One region of the Shewanella sp. 10N.286.51.B2 genome, then DNA from elsewhere that is predicted to be linked to it. Evidence: predicted binding sites of a transcription regulator. Region 1 holds the regulator's gene; the other holds the start of a gene.
What was found. Region 1 encodes LexA, which represses DNA repair genes until DNA is damaged. Its sites were predicted from a motif close to TACTGTATNNNNATACAGTA; they were not measured.

Region 1 (19,449 bases):
TCCCTGAGGTGAGTGTGAGCCCCATTTCTTGGTAGGCATGGACATACTCTTCAACTTGTAAAAACAAGAAGCCGATACCCAGCAAAATAGTCAGTCCTAACCAAACCTTCAGTGCGCCACGTTTTGATTTTTCTAACGACACATGGGCAAAGTGCAAGGTGACTGAAGAGGTCAGTAGAATGAGGGTGTTATACAGCGGCAATCCGCCCCAACCCATGGCTTCAGTGGTGGTACCATCTGGGGTTTTCACTAGCGGCCAAATGGCTTCAAATGTTGGCCATAATACCTCATGGGTCATGGCATTATTTGATGCACCGCCGAGCCAAGGTATTGCTACCATTCGAGCGTAAAACAATGCCCCAAAAAATGCCCCGAAAAACATGATTTCTGAGAAAATAAACCAGCTCATGCCTTGTCTAAAAGAGCGATCCATTTGCGCTGAATATAAACCTGACATTGACTCATCAATGATATTTTTAAACCAGCCAAACAGCATAAATATAATTACAGCAATACCCGCGATTAGGGTGTAGCCGCCAGAAGATTGTTCAGTTGAAAGTTGTTGGATGTAGGTACCTGCGCCAAATGCAATCAGAAATAATCCGATAGCGCCGGTAATTGGCCAGATACTTTGCGCTGGCACGTAGTAGTTTTCATGTTTTGTTGTCATCTTGCTGCTCCTTGCTCTATGGCTGCAGTCTGCTTGTCTGTAATATCATAGAGGGTATAAGAGAGAGTCAAAGTGTTAATGGATTCAGGTAAATCCGCATCCACGTAAAAAATTAACGGTAATTCAGCATCGGCCATTGCTGCTAGGGGTTGCTGATTGAAGCAAAAGCACTCGGTCTTATTAAAATAAGCCGCGCCTTGGCCTGGCGATACCGAGGGTATTGCTTGGCCTACGAGGTTATTTGAAGATAAGTTTTTCGCTAAAAACGCAGTACGTGTGAGTTCGCCGGGGTGAACCTGCATGCGGTTCACTTTTGGCACAAACTCCCACGGCATATTGCTTTGTACTTGGGCAATAAACTCAATGGTTACAGTACGGTCTTTATCAATCACCACAGCCTCATAACTGCTGGCAGTACTTTGGGTTTTTCCATTAATCCCCAAGGCATCGCAAAGCACGTCATACAAAGGCACTAGCGCAAAACCAAAGCCGAACATACCTATTGAACCCAGTACTAGGCCAATAAGTAAATTACGGTTTGATTTTGTTGGCTGGCTCATATCATTTAACCTCTGGTGGGGTGGTAAATGAGTGATAAGGCGCAGGACTGGCAATAGTCCACTCTAACCCTTCAGCACCTTCCCATGGCTTATCCGCAGCTTTTTCGCCGCCCTTGATACATTTCAGTACCACAGCGAGGAAAATCAGTTGTGATAAACCAAAGGCAAAACCACCAATAGAGACAATTTGGTTTACGTCAGCAAATTGAATTGCATAGTCTGGAATACGACGTGGCATGCCTGCTAAGCCTAAAAAGTGCATTGGGAAAAACAGTACATTCACTGAAATAACACTGCACCAGAAATGCCAACGACCTAATGTTTCGCTATACATGTATCCTGTCCATTTCGGTAGCCAGTAATATGCTGCAGCCATAATGGAAAATACTGCGCCAGTAACCAGTACATAATGAAAATGCGCTACCACAAAGTAAGTATCATGGTATTGGAAATCCGCTGGGGTGATCGCTAGCATCAAGCCAGAGAAGCCACCGATGGTGAATAAGATGATGAATGCAATGGCGAACAGCATCGGGGTTTCGAAGGTGATTGAGCCGCGCCACATAGTTGCAACCCAGTTAAACACTTTCACCCCAGTAGGCACTGCGATTAACATGGTGCAGTACATGAAGAATAGCTCTGCAAATACTGGCATCCCGGTGGTGAACATGTGATGCGCCCAAACTAGGAAGGACAAAATCGCAATACTTGAGGTGGCGTATACCATGGAGGCATAACCGAAAAGCTTTTTACGGCTAAAGGTGGGAATAATGGCCGAGATAATCCCGAATGAAGGTAAAATCATGATGTAGACTTCGGGGTGGCCAAAGAACCAGAAAATATGCTGGAACATCACAGGGTCGCCGCCGCCAGCAGCATCAAAGAAGCTGGTGGCAAAGTATTTATCAGTCAGTACCATGGTTACTACACCTGCCAATACCGGCATCACTGCTATTAGCAAGAAGGCGGTAATCAGCCAAGTCCAGACGAACAATGGCAGCTTCATCCAAGTCATACCCGGAGCACGCATATTAACAATGGTCACCACCACGTTAATAGCACCCATGATCGAGCTTATGCCCATAATGTGAACTGAGAACACAAATAATGCTGTGCTATCAGGGCTATAGGTTGTTGACAGTGGTGCATAGAAAGTCCAGCCAAAGTTGGGGCCTCCACCTTCCATAAATAGCGAGCTAAGTAGAATCGCAAACGCGAAAGGTAAAATCCAAAAGCTCCAGTTATTCATCCGCGGTAGTGCCATATCTGGCGCACCAATCATCATTGGAATGAGCCAGTTAGCTAAGCCGGTAAAGGCTGGCATGACTGCGCCAAATACCATAATCAAGCCATGGACGGTGGTCATTTGGTTAAAAAAGTTAGGTTCAACTAACTGTAAACCGGGTTGGAATAACTCAGCACGAATGACCATGGCCATTGCGCCGCCGGTTAAAAACATAATGAAACTAAACCACAGATACATTGAACCAATATCTTTATGGTTAGTGGTTAAAACCCAGCGCATAATGCCTTTTGGCGCCCCATGATGATGGTCATCATGGTGATCGTCGTGAGCGGCTGGTGAATCTTGTGTAATTGTGCTCATTTTAATCCCTTACTTTCCGTGACCAACAACATCAGCAGCCTGAACTGCATCGCCAGAGTTATTACCCCAGGCATTTCGCTCATAAGTCACCACTGCAGCAAGCTGTTGTGGCGTAAGTAGCGAGTTAAATGCTTGCATTGCCGTGCCAGGTTTACCATTGATGACAATATTAAGATGATCCGTCACTGGACCGACGATGAGTGGGCTGCCTACTAATGAAGGGAACGCGCCAGGTAAGCCAGTACCAGCAGCTTGGTGACATGCAGCGCAGCTAGTCATATAGACTTGCTCGCCCATGGTCATTAACTCATCCATCGTCAAGTCATCCAATACCACAGCTTTAACTTCTGCTGCTTGTGTTGCCGCTTCAGTCACAGCTTGTGTTGCAGTGTCTTCAAGTTGTTCAGCTGTAGGTAAGCTTGCTGGTAAAGTCACAGGCGTTGACGTGTCTGCGGTAGAAGTGCCTGCACTAGGAGCGTCAGCAGTGGTTGGTGTAGCGCTAGAATTTGTCCCATTGCCACTCACATCAGCCGCTTGCACGGTATCGCCAGAGTCATTACCCCAAGCATTACGCTCATAAGTGACTACTGCAGCAATTTCAGTTGCCGTTAGCTGCTTGGCAAACGCTTGCATCGCAGTGCCAGGCTTACCATTAACGACAATATCGATATGACCAGACACTGGGCCTTTAATCATTGGACTGCCAATTAGGGAAGGGAAGACGCCAGGTAAACCAGCACCATTAGGTTGGTGGCAAGCCGCGCAGCGACCCATGTAGATTTGTTCGCCTTGGGCCATTAACTCGTCATAGCTAAGGGTTTGGCTCAGTGAGGCTTGTGCAGCGGCTTTAGCATCAGCAGCAAATTGCTTTTGGTCGATTAGCCATTGGTCAAAGTCTGCTTCTGAGACGGCTTCAACAACAATAGGCATAAAGCCATGATCTTTACCGCATAGTTCGGCACATTGGCCTCGATAAGTACCTATTTTATCGATTTTAGTCCAAGCTTCATTGATGAAACCAGGATTTGCATCTTTTTTAACGGCAAATGCTGGTACCCACCAAGAGTGGATAACGTCATCCGAGGTCATTAAAAAACGTACTTTACGATTTATTGGTAAAACCAGCGGCTTATCGACCTCTAAAAGATAGGTGTCGGTTTTATCTGCGGTGCCAGTAATTTGGTCTGCTGGGGTAGATAATAAACTGAAAAACTCGACATCTTCATTGAAATAGCTGTAATGCCATTTCCATTGAGAGCCCGTCACTTTGACTGTCAGTTCAGCATCGCTGGGATCTTCCATAGCAATCAGCGTTTTTGTTGCTGGGATTGCCATGCCAATTAGGATTAGAAATGGCAATACTGTCCAAGCTATTTCAACCTTGGTACTGTCATGAAAGTCGGCTGCAACTGCACCCTTAGATTTTCTGTGATAGATCATGGAATAAATCATGATCCCAAAGACCACGACACCAATGGCGCAACAGATATACAAAATAATCATATGCAGGTCGTAAACCTGGCCACTGATCTCTGTTACACCTTGAGTCATGTTTAAGGGCATCTCTGCCGCTGTGAGTGGGGTTGCAAGCAACGCCACCATTAATCCGTACAACAATCGCTTCACAAGACTACTCCTCTGCTAATTGCGAATTGCAATTACAAAGAAAAGCCACACAGTAATACTCTGCTCTATGCAAACTTTTCATACCCGAAAAAGTTTGATCATTTCAAAGTACACGGTGGCTTTGAGCTTGAAAACTCAATTATGTTATTACGTTACGGTGCCACACTTGTACCTAATACTGAACTTATCAATTATATTTGACGCTTTACATTCAAGGCTTTCTATACCGCACGGTACCAGCTCAATCTTTTAATAGCGTTTGTATCTTTTTGACATTTATTCTCGGCAGTACGATAAATTGTTACTACCTTGTTAACTACATTACTTGGAGATTAAATATTGATCAAGATCACTTTATCATCTAATTTGCTGAAAAAAGTGCAAAAAAAAGCCCCTCAGCGTAGTGAAGGGCTTTTTTAGTCATATTTTACTAGTGAAACGAGGTAAGGTTTACCCGAGTCTGTACTGCTAAAGTTTGCGTTAATGGGTCGCCTTCAGGTAAGTGAGTATTTACATCTTCAATGATAAGCCCTTGGGCTAAGGCATTTTTGGCAACCAATTGAATGCGGCGATTGTCGCGGGCATCTAATGGTGGTGTCCAAGTAATTACTGCACTTGAAGTACCGTTAGTGAGCGCTTTTTCCATCGCCCACAGGGTTTCGACTTCATCTTTGGTGTGAACTAACAATACTCTGTCCATACGAACATTGGCATTAGCAAGAATTTGCTTATAACCGATATGCGGCGGATTAATCAGTACAATCCAAAGGCCTTGCTGACTTAAAATGGCTAACTGACTGCATAATTGAGTCAATTCAGTTAAGCCTTGGTTTTGGGTGCGCTTGGTTTCAATCCCTTGTTTAGTGGGTAAGGGATCAGATGCCATATCTACCCATAATCCAGGGTGACGCGGTGCATTGCCTATTAATGTGTTCATAACCAACCTCCATTACGAATAACGCCAACAGCAAGCCCTTCAATCGTTAGGTTTTGGCAACTTAAATCAACTTTAATCGGCTCATATTCTGCATTTTCAGCATGTAAATAAATAATATTGCCTTTCTTTTCAAATCTTTTCACGGTTACATCGTCTTCAAGACGTGCCACTACAACTTGACCATTGGTGGCAGTTTGCATTTTATGCACTGCTAATAAGTCGCCCTCTAAAATACCAATGTCTTTCATACTGTCGCCTCGAACGCGTAGTAAGAAATTAGCATTGGGCTTAAACATTTCTGGGTCAACTTGGAAATACTGTTCAACATGCTCTTGAGCAAGGATAGGTTCACCTGCAGCAACTTGGCCGATAAGTGGTAAGCCTGCTTCAACTTCCTCCTCCACCTGCACCATGCGGATCCCGCGAGAGGTACCAGGAATAATTTCAATACAGCCTTTTTTTGCCAGTGCTTTTAAGTGTTCTTCAGCGGCATTGGCGCTTTTGAAGCCTAATCGAGTTGCAATTTCTGCACGAGTTGGCGGCATACCTGTTTCGGCGATATTACATTTAATTAGCTCTAATATTTCAGCTTGGCGTGGCGTTAAAGGTCTCATATTGATTCCTGTTTTTTTATACAGTGACTGTCATTATATACAGTATCGGTGGTCGCGCAAGTATTAACCAAATTAATTTAACTATTATCATCTAATTCTTGTTGGCTATATATGGGGGCACGGTTAAGTATCTGTAATTTAATTATTTAGTTAATGAAGGTAAGTCAGCTTTTTAAACCGATGAAATTGGCTATTTCTCACATCGTTTGTTTAAACAGTATATTTATACAGTAGTGTTGATTGAAAATAGGTTGGTTGTTATTCGGATATGGCTATTTTTTACTGAACAAATATTCTCTGTATAGACCCTTGTTAGTGAAACTGAACCATTATCTGGTATTCTATGGCCAATTAATTGATGTTGAATATGCGAACACTCATGTTAAAACCTGACTCAATCATAGCAAAATCATTACGTTGGATTCAAAAACTGATGGTGCACACGGTTGTTGTGCCTGAAGATCCCTTTGCCGATCTGAACTTAGACCCAGATAAACCAGTGGTCTATGTGATGAAGACAGAATCACTCAGTGATATTGCGGCATTAAATGAAGTGACCGCCAAATATGGCTTACCGAGCCCTTATGAGCGACTAGACGTTGATGGCTTAAATACCCCTAGAATTGTGTGTATTGAAGGTCGTAAGCCTCTATTTGGCAAGCGTTTAAGTGGCGAAAAATTTGTTGATAACTTCACCAGCTTATTAGCCTTACATAAAAAAAATGATCAACTTGATATTCAATTGGTGCCAGTGAGTCTGTATTGGGGACGTATCCCTGGTAAAGAAGATGACACCATGACCGCAGCCGTATTTGAGCGTGAAAACCCGACCTGGTTACGTAAATGGTTGATGATTTTGTTCTTAGGTCGCCATAGCTTTATTCAATTTTCAAATGCTATGTCGCTACGTTATATGGCTGATGAACACGGCACTGATGTCAGTATTGCGCATAAACTTATCCGTGTGGCGCGAGTGCACTTTAGACGCCAACGTAAAGTGATGACAGGCCCACAACTGCCAAATCGTCAGGCAATGTTCAACTCATTATTAAAGTCTGATGCCATTGCTCAAGCGATAAAAGAAGAAGCGCTTAATAAAAAAATTCCTGAAGACAAAGCCCGCGAAAAAGCGATTCAGTATTTAGATGAAATTGCAGCGGATTACTCAGACAGCTTAGTGCGTATTGCTGAGCGCTTTCTTACTTGGTTGTGGAATAAGTTATACAGCGGTATTAGCATTAAAAGCGCTGAAAAAGTGCGTAAGCTGCATCATGATGGTCATGAAATTGTCTATGTGCCTTGCCATCGTAGCCACATGGATTACCTACTGCTGTCGTATATTTTGTATTACCAAGGCATGGTGCCGCCGCATATTGCCGCCGGTATTAATTTAAACTTTTGGCCAGCAGGCCCTATGTTCCGCCGTGGTGGTGCTTTCTTTATTCGTCGTAGCTTTAACGGTAATAAACTTTATACCGCAGTGTTTCGTGAGTATTTAGATCAGTTATTTGCTAAAGGCTATTCGGTTGAATACTTCACCGAAGGTGGTCGTTCTCGTACCGGTCGTTTATTAGCGCCTAAGACCGGCATGTTAGCGATGACAGTTAACTGTGTACTGCGGGGCATTGAACGCCCAGTAACCTTAGTGCCAGTTTATCTTGGTTATGATCATGTGATGGAAGTGTCCACCTATCATAAAGAGTTAAGCGGTAAGAAAAAGCAAAAAGAATCAGTGTGGCAGGTCTTTGGTGCGCTGCGTAAATTAGGCAACTTTGGCCAAGGTTACGTTAACTTTGGCGAGCCAATCAATGTGCAGCAATTTTTAAATCAACAATCGCCAAATTGGCGTGAAGAAATTGCTCAAGATCCGGATCAAAAGCCATCATGGTTAACGCCAGCAGTAAATGTATTGGCCAATAAAGTGATGACTAACATCAATGGCGCCGCCGCAGCGAGTTCGGTGACATTAGCAAGTATGGCGCTGCTGGCTTCAGAGCAAAACGCCCTGCAGCGCAGTGAGCTTGAAACCCAGCTAGACCTCTACCTGAAAATCTTAAAGGATGTTCCTTATACTGAGTATGCGTCGGTGGCTGAGGGCTCAGCTCATGACCTAGTTGAGCAATGTTTGTCGCTGAATAAATTTACCTCAACCACAGATGCCATCGGCGAAATTATCGCAATTGAAGATAGCTCAGTGATTGCGATGAGCTATTATCGCAATAACATAATTCATCTAATGGCAGTGCCTTCATTAATCGCCAGTTGCTTGGTGCAATATGAAGAATTTAGCCGAGAAAAAATCCAGCAAATTGTTAATGATTTTTACCCATTATTGAAAGCTGAGCTGTTTATGGGCATTGAAGATTTAAGTGCCTATGTGGATCAAGTGCTTGATTTGTTTGTTGAACAAAAGCTAATTTCCGGTAGCGATCACTTTGAAGTCAATCAAAGTAATGTCACTCAGTTAATGTTATTGTCCGCCACGGTCAGTGAGACCCTACAGCGTTACGCGATTATCTTTAATTTACTGGCTTACAAACCAGAAATTGAGCGTTCTGATTTAGAAAGCGCCAGCCATTTATTGGCTCAGCGTTTAGGTGCTTTACATGGAATTACTGCGCCTGAGTTTTATGATAAAAAGCTCTACAATAATTTGAGTGTGAAATTAAAAGAATTAGGGTATTTATCCGCTAACGATAATCAATTTGAAGTCATCCGAATACGTGATCATGCCAATGGTATGCTGCGTTTATCTGTTCGAAAAACCATTGTTGATAGCGTCACAATGGAACATGGGTAATAACTAATTTTATGAGTTCGACACAATCTCAACCGCAAAATAAATCCTTATTGGGCGGTGCTATGATCATCGCCGGTACCACAGTCGGTGCTGGTATGTTTTCTTTGCCTGTGGTCAGTGCAGGCATGTGGTTTGGCTATTCATTAGTCATGTTAATTGGTATTTGGTTTTGTATGCTGGTGTCAGGTCTGATGCTACTTGAAACCAATTTGCATTTTAAACCCGGTGACAGTTTTGACACCTTAACTAAGGTAACCTTAGGCCAGTTTTGGCGGATTATTAACGGGTTATCTATTGCTTTTGTGTTGTACATCCTGACCTATGCTTACATCAGTGGTGGTGGCTCGATTGTTAATCACACCCTTGCGGGGATGGGGGTTAACTTACCTCAACCGATCGCAGGGTTAGTGTTTGCCGTCGTACTTGCTGCAGTGGTGATCATCAGTACCAAAGCGGTTGATCGCATTACCACCATTATGATTGGCGGGATGTTAATTACCTTTTTTCTCGCCATCGGAAATCTGCTGATTGATATTGATAGCGCAAAATTATTAATGCCAGATGGTGAGGCGAGTTTCTCGCCTTATATTTTAGCGGCGCTACCTTTTGGGCTGGCCAGTTTTGGTTACCACGGCAATGTGCCAAGCCTAGTTAAGTATTACGGCAAACAACCTAAAGTGATTTTAAAAGCCATCTTTATTGGTACTTTTATCGCCTTAGTGATTTATAGCTGCTGGTTAGTGGCAACCATGGGCAACATTCCCCGTAGTCAGTTCAGCGACATTATTGCCCAGGGCGGCAATATGGGTGTGTTAGTGGGCGCTCTGTCAGATGTGATGGCGAGTAAATGGCTTAATACCATGTTGACCTTGTTTGCTAATCTTGCTGTGGCGTCATCATTCTTAGGGGTGACCTTAGGCTTGTTTGATTATCTAGCTGACTTATTTGGCTTTGAAGAAAGCAATAATGGCCGCATTAAAACAGCTGCGATCACCTTTATCCCGCCGACAGTATTAGGTTTGTTATTCCCTAATGGTTTCTTGATTGCCATTGGCTTTGCGGCATTAGCGGCGACCATTTGGGCGGCGATAGTGCCAGCCATGATGGCATACAAATCGCGCAAAATGTTCCCTGATGAGAAGAGCTTTAGAGTCCCAGGTGGTACGCCATTGATTGTGGTGATTATTGCATTCGGTGTCATCACCGGCGCATGTCATTTGTTGGCGATGGCTGAGTTACTGCCAGTTTATAAATAATACTTTAGCTAGATAAAGTGGTGTTTAAACACCGAAATGACCTCCAAAAAGCCCTTTGAAAAGGGCTTTTTTATGGGCGTTTTCTAGCAAGTAAGGATGTGACTGTTAGCATTTTGACTAAAGGTGTGTGTAATTTACGACTTGTGACCGATAGTGACTAGCCATGGCTTGCTGATATTGTTGTCTATATAAGGCTATGATTTTAAGTTGTATTTATTATTTAAATGTCATTTTTTATACGAATAACCAACCATTATTGCCAACTCGACTTTAGCTTTAAAAGTGTCTTAACTTAAAGAGTGTTGTCATTTAGGTTCAGCTTAAACCTTTATTCTTATAAGTCATTATCAACAGCAGGGTGAGGTGTATGAAGGTGTCACACTATAAACAAGGGCAACCTTGTTGGGTCGAACTTGCCAGTCATGATTGGTATGCCGCGAAAGCATTCTACCAAAGCCTATTTCAGTGGCAGGCTGATGATATGCCCATGCCTGAGGGTCATTACACTATGTTGCAGTTAGCGGGTGATGACATTGCGGCTATGTATCAAATGCCCAAAGAGATGGAGAGTTTGCCAACCCATTGGCAGCTTTATTTTGCCGTTGATGATGTTGAGGCGACAATTAAAGCCATTAGGCTTGCGGGTGGACAAATTATTGCAGGCCCTCACTCTGTTGGTGATTCAGGGATTATAGCTGTGTGCCAAGATCCTGATGGCGCACGATTTTCAATCTGGCAGGCCATTAACCATATCGGCATTAAGCGCTCATTTGAGCCCAATACTTTGTGCTGGGTTGAATATATGTGCCGCGATCTGGCCACATCAACCGATTTTTATACCCAAGCGCTTGGCTTTGAGACTAACAGCCTTGATATGTCTTCAATGGGCATAGCTGATTACGTGCAATGGCTGGTGGATAAGCAAGCCATTGGCGGTATGATGCAAATGACGTCCGAGTGGGGTGATACCCCGCCCCATTGGATGCTGTATTTTAGTGTGCAAGATTGTGATGCTATGGCTCAATATGCCGAAGCTCTAGGCGGGCGAATTTGTGTCCCGCCTACGGATATTCCGGATGTGGGTCGTTTTGCGGTGATTGATGATCCCCAAGGCGGCACTTTTTCAATTATTGCATTGACCGAGGTAGCGTCTGAAGTAGAATAATTGCTTGAAAGTTAAACTGTAAATCTAATCAAGGAAGACTTATGACACTCACAAAGGACGAAAAACTCGCGGTAATTCAAAAGAAAATGACCATGGTGGCAGTCATTGATTTTCCTGGCACGTTATTAATGGCGGCGGGTTTATATGGCTTGTTTGCAGGTTTTGATACAGCGGCTTATCCGATGCTGGCGAAGCCAATACTGCTGTTTGCTATGGTTGGAGTCGGAGGTTGTATTATGGTTTGGGGTCTTTTAAGGATGATGCAACTGGCACGAGAAAAGCAAGGCGTACTCAGTGAACCAAGCTAACAAGCTTATATTCAGCTTGTGGCTTTATAGATAAAAAGGCGCCTTAAGCGCCTTTTTTAGTGTTTATGAGTGACTTTGTAAACCTAGTTACTGAGTTTACGACCATAGATTAGTAAATAAATGGCTGGAATAACAAACAGCGATAGCAGCGGCGCAGTGACCATGCCACCAACCATAGGTGCGGCAATTTTCTGCATCACTTCGTTACCGGTTCCTGTGCCCCACATTATCGGCAGTAAGCCAAAAAATATGGTCGCAACTGTCATCGCTTTGGGGCGAATCCGCATTACAGCACCTTCAATCAATGCTTGGCGTAAATCATCTTTGCTATTGAGAGTGTCATGATGTTTTCGGTCTTTTATACTGTTGTTGAGATACACCTGCATCACCACGCCAAATTCAGCGGCGACACCCGCAAGGGCAATCATCCCCACAGATACCGCAACCGAAAAGTTGAAGTTCAGCAAATATAAAAACCAGGCACTGCCTACTAAGGCAAAGGGTAAACTCAGCATAATTACTGAAGCTTGAGCAAACGAGTTAAAGGTCAGCATCAGTAATATAAAAATAACTGCCAGCATTAGTGGAATGACTAACTCCATCTTGGCTTCAACACGCTGCATATATTCATATTGACCCGCAAAGCTGTAGCTATAACGTGCTGGCAAAGTGATTTGCTGGCCTAAGGCTATTTGCGCTTGCTCGATATATTCGCCGATAGAAATATCTTTAATATCGACAAACACCCATGAGATTACACGGCCATTTTCACTGGCAAGCATGGGCGGTCCATCACTGATGGTTATGTCGGCTAAAACGCTTAATGGCAGATATTTACCGGTTTTGGTTAATACCGGTAAATCTCTGAGTTTTTCGATGCTGTCACGTAACTCTCGTGGATAACGAATGTTAATTGGGTAACGTTCTTGACCTTGAATTGATTCCCCTATATTCATACCGCCTATGGCGATTTGCACCACATCTTGGATGTCACTTAGGGTCATACCATATCGAGCTGCATTTTTTAGTTTCGGCTCAATATCGATATAACGTCCACCACTACTTCGCTGCGCAAATGCTGATGTTGTGCCTGGCACTTGGCTCATTACCGCTTCGATTTCAGCGCCAATTTTTTCCAGTTCGGCCACATCTGAACCCGATATTTTAATGCCGACAGGTGTTCTAACCCCGGTGGACAGCATATCGATACGAGTTTTTATCGGCTGCACCCATGCGTTAGTCATGCCGGGCACTTTCACCGTTCTCTGTAATTCAGCAATAATAGATTCTAAGGTCACGCCTTCACGCCATTGAGCATGTGGTTTAAGCATGATGGTGGTTTCAAGCATGGTTAATGGTGCAGGATCGGTAGCGGTCATTGCGCGGCCCACTTTACCAAATACTCTTTTGACCTCTGGTACCGTTTTAATCAATCTATCGGTTTGCTGTAAAATTTCAGCGGCTTTACCTGCACTGACACTTGGCAGGGTTGTAGGCATATAAAGTAAATCACCTTCAGCGAGTTCTGGCATAAACTCAGAGCCCATCTTTGTCATCGGATAGTAAGCACTGGCTAAAATGACCAGCGCTAATAAGATGGTGAATTTAGGAAATTTTAATACCAGTTTGAGTAATGGCTGGTATATGGCAATCAAAAATCGACTGATGGGGTTTTTGCGTTCATCAGGGATATTACCGCGCACAAAATAACCCATTAATACTGGGATCAAGGTGATGGCCAGTATTGCAGAAGACGCCATAGCAAAGGTTTTAGTAAACGCCAGTGGGTGGAATAAACGGCCTTCTTGAGCTTCCAGTGCAAATACAGGAATAAAGCTTAAGGTGATGATTAGCAGGCTAAAGAATAGCGCAGGCCCTACTTCAACAGAGGCCTCTTTAATTAGTTGCCAGTGGGCTTCACCTTCGGGTGGTTTACCGTGCTCAGCCCGATATCGCTCTAAATGTTTATGGGCGTTTTCTACCATGACAATGGCGGCATCGACAACGGCGCCTATGGCAATGGCAATACCTCCTAAGCTCATGATGTTGGCATTAACCCCCATAAAATGCATGATAATGAAACTGCTTAATATAGATAATGGCAGGGTGATTATGGCAACCAGTGTTGAGCGAGCATGTAATAGAAATAGTAAGCAAACTAGGCCAACGACCAGCATCTCTTCCATCACTTTGTGCATCAGATTATCCACAGAATTGAGGATAAGTTCTGAGCGATCATAAGTGATAACTAATTCAACCCCTTCAGGTAAACCGCTTTCAATTTGCTTAATCTTTTGTTTAACATTATTAATGGTTTCAAGGGCATTCTCGCCATAGCGCATAACCACAATGCCGCCAACGACTTCACCTTTACCATCAAGTTCAGCAATACCACGACGCGCTGTAGGGCCTGTTCGCAGCTGCGCCACATCTTTCATTAATACTGGTGTGCCAGCATCAGATAACACCCCTAAAGGAATTTCGGCAAAATCTTCAATGTTTTGTCGATAGCCCGATGAAGTAATCATGTACTCGGCTTCGGCCATTTCAATAACCGAGCCACCGACAGAGCTATTAGAGCTTGCTAGCGCATTTTTAACCGTCATCAAATCGATTTGATAAAGGGCGAGTTTATGTGGGTCGACCACGATTTGATAAGATTGCTCCATGCCGCCAATCGTAGCAATTTCAGATACGCCTTCGACACTTTGTAATTCCAGTTTTAAAAACCAGTCTTGCAATGAACGCAGCTGGGCTAAATCGTGATTACCTTGTCTATCGACTAAGGCGTATTGAAATACCCAACCGACACCAGAAGCATCAGGCCCTAAAGTGGGGCTAACGCCCTCTGGAAGCTGATCTTGGGTTTGCGATAGGTATTCTAAAACCCGTGAACGTGCCCAGTAAATATCGGTATTATCTTCAAAAATAATATAAACAAATGAGTCGCCAAACATCGAAAACCCACGTACGGTTTTCGCCCCAGGTACAGCCAGCATCGCTGTGGATAATGGATAAGTAATTTGATCTTCGACTAACTGCGGTGCTTGACCTGGATATGAGGTCTTAACAATCACTTGCACATCAGATAAGTCCGGCAGGGCATCCAATGGGGTGGTGCGCATGGCTTGATAACCGATCACTGCAACCACTAAGGTGAGTAATAACACCATCGCACGTTGCTTTATCGAAGCACTGATTATTTTCTCTAGCATGAGAGTGCTCCTTAGTGGTTATGGGCTGCAGGCGCTTTATCTGCGCCGCTTAAACGTAACAAGCTACCTTGAATACTGGCTTCTGAATCAAGCAGGAACTGCCCTGAAACCACCACATGGTCGCCTTCATTTATGCCTTCAATGATCTCTGCTTTTCCTTGCGCAATGATGCCGACTTTTACAGGTACCGAAGTAAATCCGCTATCGTGACGCTGAACTACTACTCGATTTTCACGGCCGGTTAATATCAGTGCTTCTGTGGGAATAGTAATAATGTTGCGTTTAGGGCCGCCAAATAAAGACACATCCACTAAGGTTCCTGGTCGTAGGCTTGCATTTGGATTGGCTAATTTTACTCTGACACGCATGGCGCGAGTGACAGGGTCGAGTTCTGGATAGATATAATCAATGTCAGACTCAAGATCAAATAAGCCTTGGGCCGATGCAGTGACTTCTGCAGGACGGCCTTTTTCTAGCCAGCTTTGTTCATTTTCAAACACATCGGCAATGACCCAAACCGTGGATAAGTCGACTAATTCTATTAAGGCATTACCCGGTTGGATATACATGCCATCACGAATGTCCATTTGGCTGACAACCCCATCTTGTGGGGCATAAAAAGGCACTCTAAAAACAGTTTCGCCGCTGGTTTCTAATTGTTGAATAATTTTTGATGACACCCCTAAAAGCGCTAAACGTTGGCGGGCTTTACGCTCGAGAATGCCGCCACGTTGATTGTCTTGCTCCAAATAATCAAGCGCTTGTAAATAGTCATCTTGAGCATTAATAAGTTCAGGTGAATAAAGCTCATACATGAGCTGACCTTTTTTTATTTTTTGGCCAACATTATTAATATGCAGTTTTTCCACCCAACCAGTCACTCGAGCATGAACATGGGTAATGCTGTCTTCGTTATACTCAACGGTGCCGATGGTTTTAACCAGGCGCCATAGGGTATCTCTTTCAACTTGTTGAGTGCGCATGCCTAAAGCTTGCTGCATGCCGCCAGATACGCCAACCACGATTTCTTCTGTCGCAGCGCCCATGGTGACTTTTTCTAAATTCATACCACAAATAGGGCAAGTGCCTTGGGTGTCAGAAACAATATGCGGGTGCATTGGGCAGACATATTTAATGCTTGGCTCTGCATCCGAGGGTAATAGGCTTGGTTTAACAGTATTAAACACTTTATCTGCAGCACTCTGTGTGGGTTGCACTGCTAGGTTTTCTATCTGTTCATCTTGTGCATGCTGATGTTGGCTATGGTCGACTTCTTCCTCTTCTTCTTTAACCACTAACAACATATTGCACTTTGGGCAGCGGTCACCTTGTTTGTGGCTGCTAACTTCAGGGTGCATTGGGCAGATGTAGGTGGTTTCGGCGCTATGGTCTATGGCAGCCTCAGGGCTAACTTCTTCTAAGAACATATTGCATTTAGGACAAGTATCACCGGATTTATGACTAATAACTTCAGGGTGCATCGGGCAGATGTAGGTCGTTTCAGCGCTATGGTCTATGGCAGCCTCAGGGCTAACTTCTTCTAAGAACATATTGCATTTAGGACAAGTATCACCGGATTTATGACTAATAACTTCAGGGTGCATCGGGCATGAATAGCTGGTTTTTTCTGCATCATGCTGATGCTGGTGAGTCGAAATATGACTATGTGTTGCTGCTTGTTGAGCAGCGACTGGATTAGTGCATAACCCAGCTAGAAAACCCGCAATGGTGATCAATAAAATAGCGTGTTTCATCATAACCTCAAAATACGGCTGGCAAATAAAGCGAACCGTTTATAAAAACTGTAAATACTAGCAAGTATAGGTGTTTAGCTATGGCACAGAGGACAGAGCTAGGCTAAAAATATTCTGTCAGTAATTTAACTAATCGGAGGTCGAAATTCTGGAAGGGTTTTATGGAAGAAAAAGTGTGGCACTGCAGTGGCATCAGCCTTGCTGTTGACTGCTTTTGCGAGAAGGATATCAAATGTGAGCAAATGCCCTGTCATCGAGATAGTAATGCAGTGACCACAATCGATAGCGCAGCCATTTTTGCTGTCACAACAGCTTTGATCAGCTTTTTTCGATTGGAGCATTGAGCCATCGTCACAACAATGAGTCGTTTTTTGCGGGGCTTGTTCAGTCATAGATGAATGACAATTAGGGGTATCGGCACTGCTGTGTTGCTTCAGATTTGCTTGGGATGTTTTGTCGTTAGGCATTAACATCTCTGCTGATGAGCGCATGAGAGGGTTAGCGACCATAGCGTAACCATTAGTTATCAACCCTTGGCCTAAAATGGCAAAGAGGGTGATAAAAACGATTATTTGGTGCGTTAACTTAGTGCTCATGCTTTTCCAAAGTGTGTAGCCATCAATAACAATTAAATAGCGCAATAATCTAGTGATAAATCAAGAATCAAAGCTAAATTAAGTTGCTGATGATCTGGCTTAATATAACCCGAAACAATACCCGCAGCAATAAACAGCTTCAGAATATTTATACTCGCTCAAACTAACTAGTGGCAGAGGCTATAATGATTCTATAGCGCAATAAACCTGATTTTTTTACAGTATATTGCAAAGGTAGGTTAATTGTCATTTTTGTGACGGCTACTTTGCGATTTTGCTAAAGCTGTATTAAGTTTAAAGGAGTCAAATTAATTATCATTGAGCCTCAATAGTTAGATCTTGATCTCATTTTGAGCATATACTGGTAACTTATTAATTAAAACATGTTCTTAATTCGTTTTTTTATGGGCAAAACAACCTAGAATAGATTTACTATTTTTAGAACTTAAAATTTATATTTTAGAGTTTAAAAATTATAAATTATAAAACTGTTAACTGGAGATGTCCGATGAACTGGCGTGCACTATTTAAACCGAGCGCAAAATATTCTATTATCGCACTGATTGTAGTGGGTATTATTTTGGGTGTAGTGGGCTATTTCGCCACTCAACAAACTTTACATGCAACAAGTTCAGATGAATTCTGTATGAGTTGTCATAGCAATCACTCATTGAAAGATGAAGTACTAGCTTCAGCACATGGCGGCGGTAGTGCTGGTGTGACTGTTCAGTGTCAAGATTGTCACCTTCCACATGGCCCAGTTGATTACTTGGTTAAAAAGATTATCGTATCTAAAGATTTATACGGTTTCGTAACTATTGATGGTTTCAACACTCAAGCTTGGTTAGATGAGAACCGTAAAGAACAAGCAGATATCGCACTTAAGTACTTCCAAGCAACAGATTCTGCTAACTGCCAACATTGTCATACGCGCATCTATGAAAACCAGCCTGAGACTATGAAGAAAATGGCTGTCAGAATGCATGAGCGTAATGCTAAGCAAGAAGGCGATAAGAGAAAGACTTGTGTAGATTGTCATAAAGGTGTTGCTCACCCTTACCCTAAAAAGTAAGTGACGATTCATAATCAGGAGTGATGACCTGATTAAGAAAAAACCTCGCCTAGGCGAGGTTTTTTTATGCTTGCATTTCAATTAAATCTAACGACTACTCGGCTTTATCAAGCTCTAGTACTTTTTGTCGGTACTCAAGTAAACCGAAAACACCAAAAAAATACACTTTAAGATAATCAACGACAGATAACTTAAGTAAGCTGCTAAACATGGTGTTGAAAATAAGTAATTGGAAAAAATGCATTATTACAGTGATAAAAAATAAGATATTCAACACTATGCTGACTTGGCCTTCAAACGGCATAAATAAGTTATAAAACATCACTAACCACATGATTAAAGTTAAACTTTTACCACCGATAATAAAAAATTTCATGGGTATCCTCTATTAGATTTGTTGCTTGTTTGAAATGCTATTCATCAAGCTGATATTGAAATAAGCGATAGGTTACCTGACCGGCATTTTTTTGCTTGAGCTCAACCCAATGGTTTGGGATCGCTAGCTGGGTTAAATCTGATTCAGTTTCTAGGTAAATTAATGCATTCTCATTTAACCAGTTATGCTCAGCTAATAACGCCATAGTGGTATTGGCCAGCCCTTTACGAAATGGTGGGTCAACAAACACAATATCAAAGCCTTTATCGTTATTCAGACCTTGTTTTAGCAATGCCAGACTGTCGCCACTGATGACATCGGCATTGTCACATTTTAAGGTTTGTAAGTTTTGCTTTAACTGTTTGGCCGCATTGCTCTGCAGTTCGCAAATACGTGCATAGCTGGCGTAACGTGATAAAGCTTCCAGACTTAGGGCGCCACTGCCTGCAAAACAATCTAATACCCTTGCACCTCTGATATCGCTAGCAAGCCAATTAAACAAGGTTTCACGGACGCGATCAGTGGTTGGTCGTAACCCTTCTAAATCATGAATAGGTAGCTTTCGTGAACGCCATTGCCCTGAAATGATCCTGACTTGGCCGCTTGCGGACTTATTTTTGGACATTTTGCCCTCGTGATTTTGCCTGAACAAAGAAAGTGGTAGACTATGCAACCAATTAGAATACTCGATATTTTATACCAAACTGCTGTTTAAAGGTGAGGATTCCTTTTAACAAGTTTAGTATTAATGACTCGAGAAAACTTCTCCGAATTTTATCGCTCATTTAGCATTGGTAGTAGACATGGCAAAGAAAGGTTTTTTTTCGTGGTTTCGTAAAGACAAAACCAAAGAGCAAGAGCGTGTTGCACAAGAGCAACGTATCGCAGAAGAGC
Region 2 (3,852 bases), on a different contig from region 1:
GATGTTAACCAGGCAGTCGATGCAAGATTTTGCTGGTTATTGCTATTCAAACTTTGACATAAACGAAAGCGAATAACATTAACTAGTTGGTTGGCCATGCCGAGAAAGCTGCCTAATAAGCCTAAATGGATTGCGGTAAGTACTGACGCTATCATATTGCCATGAATAAATTTGCAGTCTTGTTGTTGGCTATTTGCCCACCAGCCAATGGCCATTGAGACAAAGCCAATAAGCTGAAAGTAAAATAGGGGCTCGGCAATAAACTGAAAATCAAATGCGGAAAAATCTAACACAGGCAAGCACAATCCAAGAAAATTAAGGATGCGTATTGTCGTTTTTTTCAGCAATAACACAATGGCTAAAATCGCATAATAGCCTCGCTCATGTGATTAGATATAAAACTGTGAACTGGAGAGTGTTTTTTGAACAGCTAGAGTTGACTAAGTTGTATTTTTGTTGAGCTTAAGATCGATTAATGTACTGTTTGGGTTTGATATTAGTTATCCATTTTACGCTAATTTAAAGCCACAACTAAACCTGAACCAAGTCAGAATAAAAACCAGCACACGCAAATCAATTTATCACCAATTTAGCCACAGTGGATTTGCGGAATATCTTGCCAACAGCTGGTGTATTGCGGGGTTAATAGCTCACGGCGCATATGCCATTTACCTCCAATACCTTGGGCGGCGACAAATATTGCATCACTACCGTAGCGTTGATTTAACTTATCAAAAACCTGCATCAAGGCAGGATCTTTTACTGGGGCAAACAAGTCTGTTTGCAAATGTTTGACCGGTGATAAATCTAACAATCCAATCCCGATTTTATAGTAGCGAGTATTGGGGTTATAAAGCTTACGGGCAATTTCTGCTGCGTAACTGATGATTTCACGGTTGTCATTAGTTGGATATGCACAGCGGTAATGATATTTAAAGCCATTAGGCTGTTCATCATAAGGGGAGTTACTGGCAAAGATCAGTATGGTGCTAGCCACAGAGCCTTGCTTTCTGGCTTTGGCTGCCGCGATACCAGCATGCTTACTGAGCGCCTGTAATAATGAGTCTATATCGCTAATACGTTCACCGACACTACGAGTTGAAAAGATCTGCTGTTTATCTGCTCTGGCGCTATCCCAGCCTTTACAAGCCTCGCCATTGAGCTCTCTGACTGTACGCTCGATTTCAATACTAAATTGGCTACGAGCAATGCCTGGTTGTAATTTAGCCAGATCCAGTGCGGTGGTGATCCCCATGGCATGTAATTTGTTACCGATCCGCGAACCGATCCCCCACACATCGGTGACTTTCATTGTCGCTAAAATGGCATTTCTTTGCTCAATGGATTGGATATAACATACCCCGTTATAGCCCTGGAGCTTTTTAGCGGCATGATTGGCCACTTTGGCAAGGGTTAAGGTGGCAGCAATACCGACACACACAGGTAAGCGGGTTTCTTTCCATACCGCACGGCGGATCATAGCGGCATGGCTTAATAAACACGGGATCGCAGGGTAACAATGTTTAAATGACAGAAATGACTCATCAATAGAGTAAATATGTTGCTCAGGTGCAAAGCGGCCAATCACTTCCATCATAGAGTGAGACAAAGAGGCATAAAGCTCATAATTGGAGGAAAGCGCAATCACGCCTGCTTTTTCACAAAAATCGCGCACTTCAAAGTAAGGACCAAATTTACCCACTCCTAATGCTTTTGCCTGGCGGTTAGCCGCCACAATGCAACCATCGTTATTGGACAGCACCACGATAGGACGGCCACGCCACTCTGGGCGAAACACTTGCTCGGCGCTGCAATAAAAAGAGTTGGCATCAACGAGTGCATACATAATTTAACTGTCCGTTAGTCGTTAGTTTAATCAGCTAACATTAGTTATTAACTAATATAGGGCTTTGGCGATGACAACGGATTGAACGGATCACCACGCCTTCAACACTGAAGTTGTCATACTCTTGTATCGTGACACTCTGGTGAAGATCATTTGCCGATAATAATAATCGCCGCTTGATATCAATGAGCTTACAGACAAAGTTGCCGTTATAGTTTGCCACTATCACATCATGGTTTTCGACACTGACATGGCGATCCACAATGAGAATATCCTTATCAAAAATGCCGATTTTCTCCATAGAGTCGCCGCTAGCTTGGCCAATAAAAGTGGCACTGGGATGTTCAATCAATAGCTCATCTAAACTTAATGGCAGTTGCCGATATTCAGCAGCAGGACTTTCAAAACCAGTAATACCGGCACAAGCAAAAATAGGAATAACCTTCATAACAATCGACACTCAACGGTACTGTATGTTTATACAGTATTATAGCTGTCCCCGTAAAATTGGCAATAAATTCCGTAAGGTTGTCGAATAAGTGTGCGAATTGTTGGTTATTTAATCTGTTATGGGCATTGAGGGAATGCTTTGCTGAGTGAGCTGAACTAAACAGCATTGCTAAGTACTAAATTATGAGCAAGGTAAGCGTGAGTGTTTAAGATTGAATGGCGACTATTATCGAGCTGCTGTCGAACCATTAGCCGAAAATAACCTAATAAGCATTCTTTAAGGAAAAACGTTAAAAGTTAATTGTTTGTTCAGCTTACGTTTAGCTTACGTAGGTAAAATAGAGGCAAGTTTAAAGCTTATTATCAGTATCAGAATTCAGTTGTTCATCAACGGGAGTAAACATAATGAAAAAAGTATTTATCATTTCAATGTTAGCAATATTATCTTTTGGCGCGAGCGCTAGCCCATCGACTCAAAAGCCCGTTGTCATTCAAATTCAGGATTCATTCACGCAAATCAATAGTGCTTTAAGCTGCTCAATTGTATATGCCCACACTCCGATGACTTCACAGGCCGATTATTATAAAGGAGTAGTCTACGAACGCTATTCAGATCTTGTTGAACAACTCGTGTTATCAGGCCAGTCAGAAGAGGGCGCAAGACAAACAGCGATTGAAAAAATTGTCATGCAAACACAAACCATTGAACAACAAATCAATGATACTAAAAGCGGTGGAAAAACAGAGTTAAAACAACTGCTGCAACAAACGGCTAAAAAGAATGATTGTGTCCACTACGCAAATAATTAAGATGTACGGTCACAATTAAGATGTACGGGCATAGTTAATATTCATAAAGCGATTAATATTTACCACGAATAAAGCAGACATTTTACCGTGGCAAGAACTTCTAGTTCTGAACAGAGTAGTGGTCTGCTAAACTGCCTTTGTCATTTCTAATCAATTAAAATTTTTTATGCAAAGTAAGCCACTTCGTCAAGCCAAAACAATCGAGAATGTTTTCAACAGTGCCTATTGGCACCTTGGTCAGCAAGATTTTACTATCAATGAAATTCGCACCAAGCTTGAGCGTAAAACCGATAACCAGCAATGGATTGACACTGTTCTCGCTAGACTCATTGAAAGTGGCTATTTGAAAAATGATTTTGATTTTGCCGTTCGCTATTGCGAACTGGCCTTTAGTCATGAGACGGCTAAAGGCGCTATCAAACGTAAATTACAATTAAGAGGCGTATCAGTTGCTGAAATTGATACCGCAATTGAACAAGTCATGCATGAGCAAAATGTCGATTCATTTGAAATGGCGACAGCACGATTGCAAAACAAATTTGAACACTTTCATGGCACTAATAAAGAAAAAGTTTATTCACAGATGACCACCAAAGGGTTTTCTCGCGCTGAAATTGATTACGCACTATCACAACACCCTCAAGTTGACACCCTGCGCAGTAAATTAGCCATAAAAGCAGACAAGGCTGACCTGAAGTCTGAAATTATCAAGTTGTATAATAAAGGCAAAGGCAAAACGCTGATCT

Region 2: a site for LexA is predicted at 2,314-2,333, ahead of AB4140_RS12720 (LexA family transcriptional regulator). Genes of this name have one in related genera too.

What each region holds. Positions count from the first base shown of each region.
Region 1 covers NZ_JBFRKH010000002.1:565-20,013, reverse strand. The annotation lists gene AB4140_RS00605 (cytochrome c oxidase subunit 3) at 1-670, opposite strand, end outside; gene AB4140_RS00600 (cytochrome c oxidase assembly protein) at 667-1,230, opposite strand; gene ctaD (cytochrome c oxidase subunit I) at 1,232-2,836, opposite strand; gene coxB (cytochrome c oxidase subunit II) at 2,846-4,462, opposite strand; gene AB4140_RS00585 (cell division inhibitor SulA) at 4,893-5,399, opposite strand; gene lexA (transcriptional repressor LexA) at 5,396-6,013, opposite strand; gene plsB (glycerol-3-phosphate 1-O-acyltransferase PlsB) at 6,393-8,813, shown strand; gene mtr (tryptophan permease) at 8,825-10,069, shown strand; gene AB4140_RS00565 (VOC family protein) at 10,437-11,234, shown strand; gene AB4140_RS00560 (hypothetical protein) at 11,276-11,542, shown strand; gene AB4140_RS00555 (efflux RND transporter permease subunit) at 11,626-14,757, opposite strand; gene AB4140_RS00550 (efflux RND transporter periplasmic adaptor subunit) at 14,769-16,511, opposite strand; gene AB4140_RS00545 (hypothetical protein) at 16,637-17,107, opposite strand; gene AB4140_RS00540 (NapC/NirT family cytochrome c) at 17,616-18,179, shown strand; gene AB4140_RS00535 (DUF1145 domain-containing protein) at 18,274-18,555, opposite strand; gene rsmD (16S rRNA (guanine(966)-N(2))-methyltransferase RsmD) at 18,593-19,180, opposite strand; partial or broken gene AB4140_RS00525 (signal recognition particle-docking protein FtsY) at 19,359-19,449, shown strand, end outside.
Region 2 covers NZ_JBFRKH010000046.1:25,219-29,070, reverse strand. The annotation lists gene AB4140_RS12730 (YgjV family protein) at 1-293, opposite strand, end outside; gene AB4140_RS12725 (Y-family DNA polymerase) at 590-1,846, opposite strand; gene AB4140_RS12720 (LexA family transcriptional regulator) at 1,887-2,294, opposite strand; gene AB4140_RS12715 (hypothetical protein) at 2,702-3,106, shown strand; gene AB4140_RS12710 (RecX family transcriptional regulator) at 3,273-3,852, shown strand, end outside.